2 regions of the Massilia sp. P1_C10 genome follow, and region 1 is predicted to be linked to the other one. Evidence: predicted binding sites of a transcription regulator. Region 1 holds the regulator's gene; the other holds the start of a gene.
What was found. The regulator LexA, encoded in region 1, represses DNA repair genes until DNA is damaged. The targets are predictions, from matches to a motif close to ACTGTATNNNNATACAGT.

Region 1 (3,554 bases):
CCGGCGCTTCCGTGCGGTGGCTCTTGGCTGCGTCTTCACGTTGTACCGACTTCATCATCGGCGACGGCGCGGTTTCAGCCTTCTTCATCTTAACGGTGAGGTGACGCAGCACGGCATCATTGAATTTGAATGCGGTCTCGAGTTCCACCAGGGTCTCGTTGTCGCACTCGATGTTCATGCAGATGTAGTGTGCCTTAGGCAGCTTCTGGATCGAGTAAGCCATCTGACGACGGCCCCAGTCTTCGACGCGATGAATGTTACCGCCGCGCGCGGTGACGCTGGCCTTGTAACGTTCGATCATCGCCGGGACTTGCTCGCTTTGGTCCGGGTGGACGATAAAAACGATTTCATAATGACGCATGCATAACTCCTTAGGGACGTTTAAAACAAAAGCCCACCTCGGCGTCAAGACGAGTGTGGGAAGGGAAAGCCGGCAATTATAGCGCGGAAGCGGCGGCGCTGGCAATGGGTTTGTGGCGTCAGGGCGCGGGCGGAGCGGATCCAGCCGCGCTGCCAGGCACGAAACCGGCGTCGCGCAGCTGGGCCAGGGTATACGGATTAGCGGCAGGGAAGGCGGAAGGCGCAAGGCCGGTCTCGATGGCCGCAAGCTGAACGGCGTGCGGATACGCCTCTTCCGCAACCTCTGCCAGTGCAGGCACGAGGCTGGGACTATCTTTCAGCTTTCTTTCGATCCGCCGACGTTGTTCGTACAGCGTGCGCAACCAGCTCTTTGACATGCGTTCGGGCGGGAATTCGCACTTCAGCAAGTGCATCAGCAACACCTCGAGGCGACTTTCCAGCGCCCTGCGCTCATGTTTCACGATGGACTCAAGTTCCTCGATCAGGTTTTCCAGGTCCAGCTCGGTGAAGCGGCGCTGGCGCAACAATGCGATCTGATGCTCGAACCACAGCACCATATCCGCTTCATAGTCGGCGCTATCCTGCCTGTCCGTTTTGAGTTCCAACATGGTGAACCTCCTATTGAGTCACGTTAGCACTCGCTTATCGACTCGTCCAGCGAACCCGGCAACATGCACCAATCGGGGTCAGACCTCCGGAAGCATCGAACTCCGCCGGCAAACAGTGACGTGAATATCGGGTTTCGCTCTTGGCTTGATCGGGAAAATTGCTCAATTTGGGTGGAAAACTGCGGTTTTTCGAATTTTCGGAGCGCTGACACCGGTTTTTTGTGAAGTTTCCCTTGCGCTGGACGAAATACTGTACAAAAATACAGTCTGTTCATACAACCAGCACCCGCACACCCAATGATCAAGCTCACAGCACGGCAAGAACAGATCCTTAACCTGATTCGGGATGCAATCGAGAACACGGGCTTTCCGCCGACCCGCGCCGAAATCGCCACCGAACTGGGCTTCAAGTCGGCCAACGCCGCCGAGGAGCACCTGCAGGCATTGGCGCGCAAGGGCGTCATCGAAATCTCGCCCGGCACCTCGCGCGGCATCCGGCTGGTCGGCGCCGGCATCCCGGAATCGATGCCGATGCCGCCGCCGACGCTGATGATGTCGCTGCCGCTGGTCGGCCGCGTCGCCGCCGGCTCGCCGATCCTGGCGCTCGAGCATGTCGAGGCCACCTACAGCGTCGACCCGGCGATGTTTTCGTCGAAACCGGACTTCCTACTGAAGGTGCGCGGCCTGTCGATGCGCGACGCCGGCATCATGGACGGCGACCTGCTGGCCGTGAAGAAGATCGACAGCGCGAAGAATGGCCAGATCGTGGTCGCGCGCATCGGCGACGACGTCACCGTCAAGCGCTACCGCAAGACCGGCGCGCTGATTGAATTGTTGCCGGAGAACCCGGACTTCAAGGTGATCAAGGTCGATCCCTCAGTCGACGACTTCGCCCTCGAAGGACTCGCCGTCGGCCTGATGCGGACCTGGCACTAAGCCTTATTTGCTGACCGGTACGTAGTTGTTCTTGCGCGCCTCGAGCTCGGCGGCACGGCCGCCGCTGTCCGAGGACTTGACCAGTTCGTTGTGCTCCTTGACCCAGGCCTCGGTCGCGCCGCGCCAGGCGGCGTAGTCGGCCAGCGTCAGCTTTGCGCCGATCGAGGCGTCGGCCACGATACGCTGCCGCGCCTCTTCCAGGCGCGCCCTCGCCGCTTCCGTCTCCTGCTGGTTGAATAACTTGAACAGGTCGTCGGGCACCACCGACTCCAGCGTGGCGTGCGCGTTCATGTTAGCCACGAAGCCGTTATAGCAATCCTGCCAGATTTCGACCTTGTCGGCGACCCGCTTGATGTCGTCGTTGCCCTTCGAGATCGCGGGAATGCGCGGTGCGGCGCAGCTGAACTTGCCCGATTTGAGGTCGGCGCCGTCGTACTTCGTCACCCAGTAGTCGATCTCGGCGCGCCGCGCCGTCCGCTGCCGCATCACTTCGAGCGCCGCCACGGCGACCTTGTCGCCCTTCGCCGCCGCCTTGGTGAACCACAACTGCGCCTTGGCGTCGTCGATCGCGCCCGCCTCGCCGTACCAGTACATCTCGGCCAGGTGGCGCTGGGCTTCAGCATTGCCGCCATTGGCCAGTTTGGTGTAGGCCTGCAATGCCTGGGGGTAAGCCTTTTTCTGGAACTGGGCGTTCGCGTCGGCGAGTTCGTCGGCGCTGGCGCCCAGGGCAGCGAAGGAAAGGCTCAGGCAGAGTACAAATTTCTTCATCGGGTCCAGTCTTTCGAAAGTGTCAGGCGTCCAGCGCGCCCTTGAAATCGGCCAGCAGGTCCGCCGTATCCTCGATGCCGACCGACACGCGGATCAGCGATTCGGCGATGCCCATGCTGGCGCGGCGCTGGGCCCCCATCTCGAAGAAGATGGTGTGCGCCACCGGGATCACCAGGGTGCGGGTGTCGCCCAGGTTGCTGGCCGGGATGCCGATGTTCAGCCGGTTCAGGTAGTCGAAGCAATCGATGCCGTCCGCCAGCTCGAAGCTGAACAGCGAGCCGTAGGAGCGGAACAGCGCGCCGGCCAGGTCGTGCTGCGGATGCGAGACCAGGCCCGGATAGTGCACCGCCGCCACGCGCGGGTCGGCTTCGAGCATGCGCGCCAGCGCCATCGCGTTGGCGCAGCTGCGCTCCATGCGCAGCGCCAGCGTCTCGGCGCCGACCGCGATGTGGTGCGCCGCTTCCGGCCCGAGCGAGGCGCCGAAGTCGCGCAGGCCCTTGGCGCGCAGCTGCGCCATGCCCCACTGGGCCGGCGGATTGCGCTTGTAGTTGTCGGCGATATTGGGGTAGTTGTTCCAGTCGTATTCGCCGGTGTCGGTCAGGCTGCCGCCCAGCGCGATGCCGTGGCCGCCGATCGACTTGGTCAGCGAGTTGACCACCAGGCCGGCGCCGACCGCCTTGGGGCGGAACAGCCAGGGCGTGGTCATGGTGTTGTCGACCACGAACAGGATGCCGCGCGCGCGGCACAGCGCGCCGATGCGGGCCAGGTCGGCGACCTGGGTGCGCGGGTTGGCGATGGTCTCGGCGAACACCAGCCGCGTGTTCGCGTTCAGCGCCGCTTCGACGTTGGCGACATCGGTGGCGTCGACGAAATCGACCGCCA
Region 2 (3,554 bases), 110 kb from region 1:
GCCCTGCGTCCGTTACCAGATCCTGAACGTCTTCGCCGAAACGACTTTCGGCGGCAATCCATTGGCCGTCATCGAGGACGGCGCCGGCCTGTCCGACGCCGACATGCAGGCGATCGCGCGTCAGTTCAACCTGTCGGAAACGACGTTCCTGCTGCCGTCGGCCGTCGCCGCGGCGCGCGTGCGGATTTTCACCCCCAGCTACGAGATGCCGTTCGCCGGCCATCCGACGCTGGGATCTGCGCAGGTTGTCAGCGATCTGCTGGATGCCGGGGAGAGTTTCAGCCTTGAGATGAAAGGCGGCGTAATTCCCGTGCGCCGCCGCGACGGCCGCTGGACCTTGTCGGCGAACGCCGCCACCCATCGGCCGATGGAGGCCACGCGCGCCGAACTGGCCGCCATGCTCGGATTGTCCGAGGAGGCCATCGTCGGGCCGGCATACTGGATGGACTGCGGCACCGAGCAGCCGGTGATCGAGCTCGCGTCGGTGGAGCATGTGCACGCATGCCGGCCGGTGGCCGCGCTGATGGCGCGGTTCAGCCGCAACACGGCCGGGCAGCCGAAGACCTATGTGTTCGCGCGCACCGCGGAGGGCTTTGAGTGCCGCTACTTCTGGATGCCGGGCGAGAGCAGCATCAGCGAGGATCCAGGCACCGGTTCTGCGTGCGCGAACCTTGGCGCGTGGTGGCTGCTGACACAGGACGGTCGGCCGCTGCATGCGATCGTGCGCCAGGCGACGTCGATCAATCGGCCGAGCGTGCTGACGCTGGATGTGGAGCAGGGCAAGGTGGAGGTGGGCGGAAGGGTGATCTTGCTTGGGAAGGGCGAGCTTGCCTGGTAAAAGATGGGGGCAGTCCGCAGGGCCAGACCCCGCCTGCGTCCTTAGAACTTGTGCCAGAGGCGCGCGAAGCAGACATGCCGTTCAGGCCAAACTGCACGCTCTCATACTTGAAGCCGTTGTCGGTCTGGTTCGGATCCTGCTCCGTCGGATGCACGTTGAAGGTGTTCGCTGGGCACCTTTGACGGCCCGCCGGCTCCGCTGATGCACTACGACGCCAAGGCCGCGGCCGACTGGCGTTCACGTATGCGTCGCGCCGAAGACCAAGTTCACCATCGGCCAAGTTATCCGACTAGCTTGTCCGACCTACACCATGTTATGGCGGCGATTACCTCGCTATCGCCTGCAGCAGCACGAAGCCTTCGTGGCGGATTACGCCTTCGGCATCGGCCAGGGCCTTGCTGGCCTTGATGAATGCCGGACGCTGCATGTCCGCGCGTTCGGCGGCAGAGGCAGTGGGGCGGGCCGGCTCGCCATAGGTCGGCCGGCTGTTATACCTCTGGTTGAGCAGCTTCTTGCCGTAGCTCGATGAATAGAAGCGCGCCATTTCGGTGGCTGTTTCGGCGCTGATGGTGCGGGCCAGCGGATACGCCAGGCGGGCGTAGATTTGCTCCTTCGGCGTTTTGTCGATCCTGGCGTAGACGGCCGCGCGCTGCTGCTCGCTGGCGTAACGGCTGGCGCCGGTCACCGAACGCATCATTTTCTCCATCTGCATCGCCGCCATCAAATCGGTAACGGCGCGCACGTGGCCGTTGGTAATGACGGCCGGCCCGGCGGCGGGCGCCGCGCCAGACGAGGCATTGCAAGCGGCGATCAACACGGCTAGGCCCAGCGCTTTTACCAGTTTCATCATTTACCTTTGGTTAATGTTTTTGTTTGGAAATTATAGCAACATTGCATCAATAAAATCGGGGTCAGACCCGCTTTTTTTCAAAAATAATCGCGGCGTTGGACGAATCAATAAATCGGGGTCAGACCCGCTTTTTTCAAAAATAATCGCCGCGTTGGACGAATAAAAAATGGGTCTGAAATGGGGCGCGGCAGTTTTTTGAAAATAACCGGCGCATCGGACGAAGAAAAGGCGGGTCTGACCCCGGGGAGTAAAATCGGGGTCAGACCCGTTTTTTTCAAAAATAATCGCCGCGTTGGACGAATAAAAAATGGGTCTGAAATGGGGCGCCGCGGTTTTTCGAAAATAACCGGCGCGTCGGACGAATAAAAGGCGGGTCTGACCCCGGGGGGGGAGAATCCTTGTGTCGGCGCACCCGTAGGATATACTGTGTTTATATACAGTATTCTTGCTTCCGATGCCCGCCTTCCCGCCCGTGACCGGCCTGCCCGACTATGCCGAGCTGTTCTGCCTGTCGAATTTCTCTTTCCTGCAAGGCGCCTCGCACGCCGAGGAGCTGGTCGCGCGCGCCGTCCAGCTAGGCTACTCGGCGCTGGCGCTGACCGACGAATGTTCGCTCGCCGGCGTCGTGCGCGCCCATGCCGAAGCCAAAAAGGCGGCGCTGCCGCTGCTGGTCGGCGCCCACTTCCACCTGCAGCATCCAGACGGCCGACCCGCGCTGTCGCTGATCCTGCTGGCGCAGAACCGCAACGGCTACGGCAACCTGTCCGAGCTGATCACCATCGGCCGCACCCGCGGCGACAAGGGCACCTACCTGCTCACGCCCGCCGATTTCGCAGCGCCGCCGCCCGCGCACGCCCACCTGAAGCAGATGCCCGACTGCCTGGCGATCCTGCTGCCGGCCTATCCCGGCCACGACGCCGCCGACGTCGACCGCCTGCACGCGCAGGCCGCGTGGATGGCCGCGACCTTTCCCGGCCGCGCCTGGATCGGCCTGAACCTGCTGCACCGCGCCTACGACGACGCCCACCGCGCCACCATCGAGGAGGTGGCGTGGCAGCACGCGCTGCCGATCACCGCCATCGGCCACGTGTGCATGCACGTCCGGTCGAGGAAGCCGCTGCAGGACACGCTGTCGGCCATCCGCATCGGCAAGCCGGTGGCCGAATGCGGCTACCAGCTGGCCCAGAACGCCGAGCAGCACCTGCGCGCGCGCCTGCGCCTGGCCAACATCTACGCGCCCGAGGTGCTGGCCGAAACGCTGCGCATCGCGCGCCTGTGCACCTTCTCGCTCGACGAGCTGCGCTACGAATATCCGAACGAGGTGATCCCGGCCGGCCAGACCGCGGCCAGCTACCTGCGCAGCGAGACTTACATCGGCGCGCACCGGCGCTTCCGCGAGGGCATCCCGGCCAAGGTGCAGCAGCAGCTCGAACACGAGCTGGCGCTGATCGGCGAGATGCGCTACGAGCAGTACTTCCTGACCGTCTACGACATCGTGCGGTTCGCGCGCTCGAACAACATCCTGTGCCAAGGCCGCGGCTCGGCCGCCAATTCGGCGGTGTGCTACTGCCTCGGCATCACCGAGGTCGATCCGGCCCGCGCCAACCTGCTGTTCGAGCGCTTCATCTCGAAGGAGCGCAACGAGCCGCCCGACATCGACGTCGACTTCGAGCACCAGCGCCGCGAGGAGGTGATCCAGTACATCTACAACAAGTACGGCCGCACCCGCGCCGCGCTGGCCGCGGTGGTGATCAGCTACCGGCCGAAAAGCGCGCTGCGCGACAGCGGCCGCGCGCTCGGCATCGACCTGGCCATCGTCGAGAAGGTGGCCAAGACCCACCACTGGTTCGACAGCAAGCAGGACCT

Region 2: the regulator LexA is predicted to act here: its motif matches at 2,112-2,129, upstream of AC1D02_RS07325 (error-prone DNA polymerase).

What each region holds. Positions count from the first base shown of each region.
Region 1 covers NZ_JBFUAC010000002.1:552,327-555,880, forward strand. The annotation lists gene rpsF (30S ribosomal protein S6) at 1-361, opposite strand, end outside; gene AC1D02_RS06855 (DUF29 domain-containing protein) at 480-968, opposite strand; gene lexA (transcriptional repressor LexA) at 1,266-1,904, shown strand; gene AC1D02_RS06865 (sel1 repeat family protein) at 1,908-2,672, opposite strand; gene AC1D02_RS06870 (cystathionine gamma-synthase family protein) at 2,695-3,554, opposite strand, start outside.
Region 2 covers NZ_JBFUAC010000002.1:660,577-664,130, reverse strand. The annotation lists gene AC1D02_RS07335 (PhzF family phenazine biosynthesis protein) at 1-838, shown strand, start outside; gene AC1D02_RS07330 (hypothetical protein) at 1,164-1,688, opposite strand; gene AC1D02_RS07325 (error-prone DNA polymerase) at 2,143-3,554, shown strand, end outside.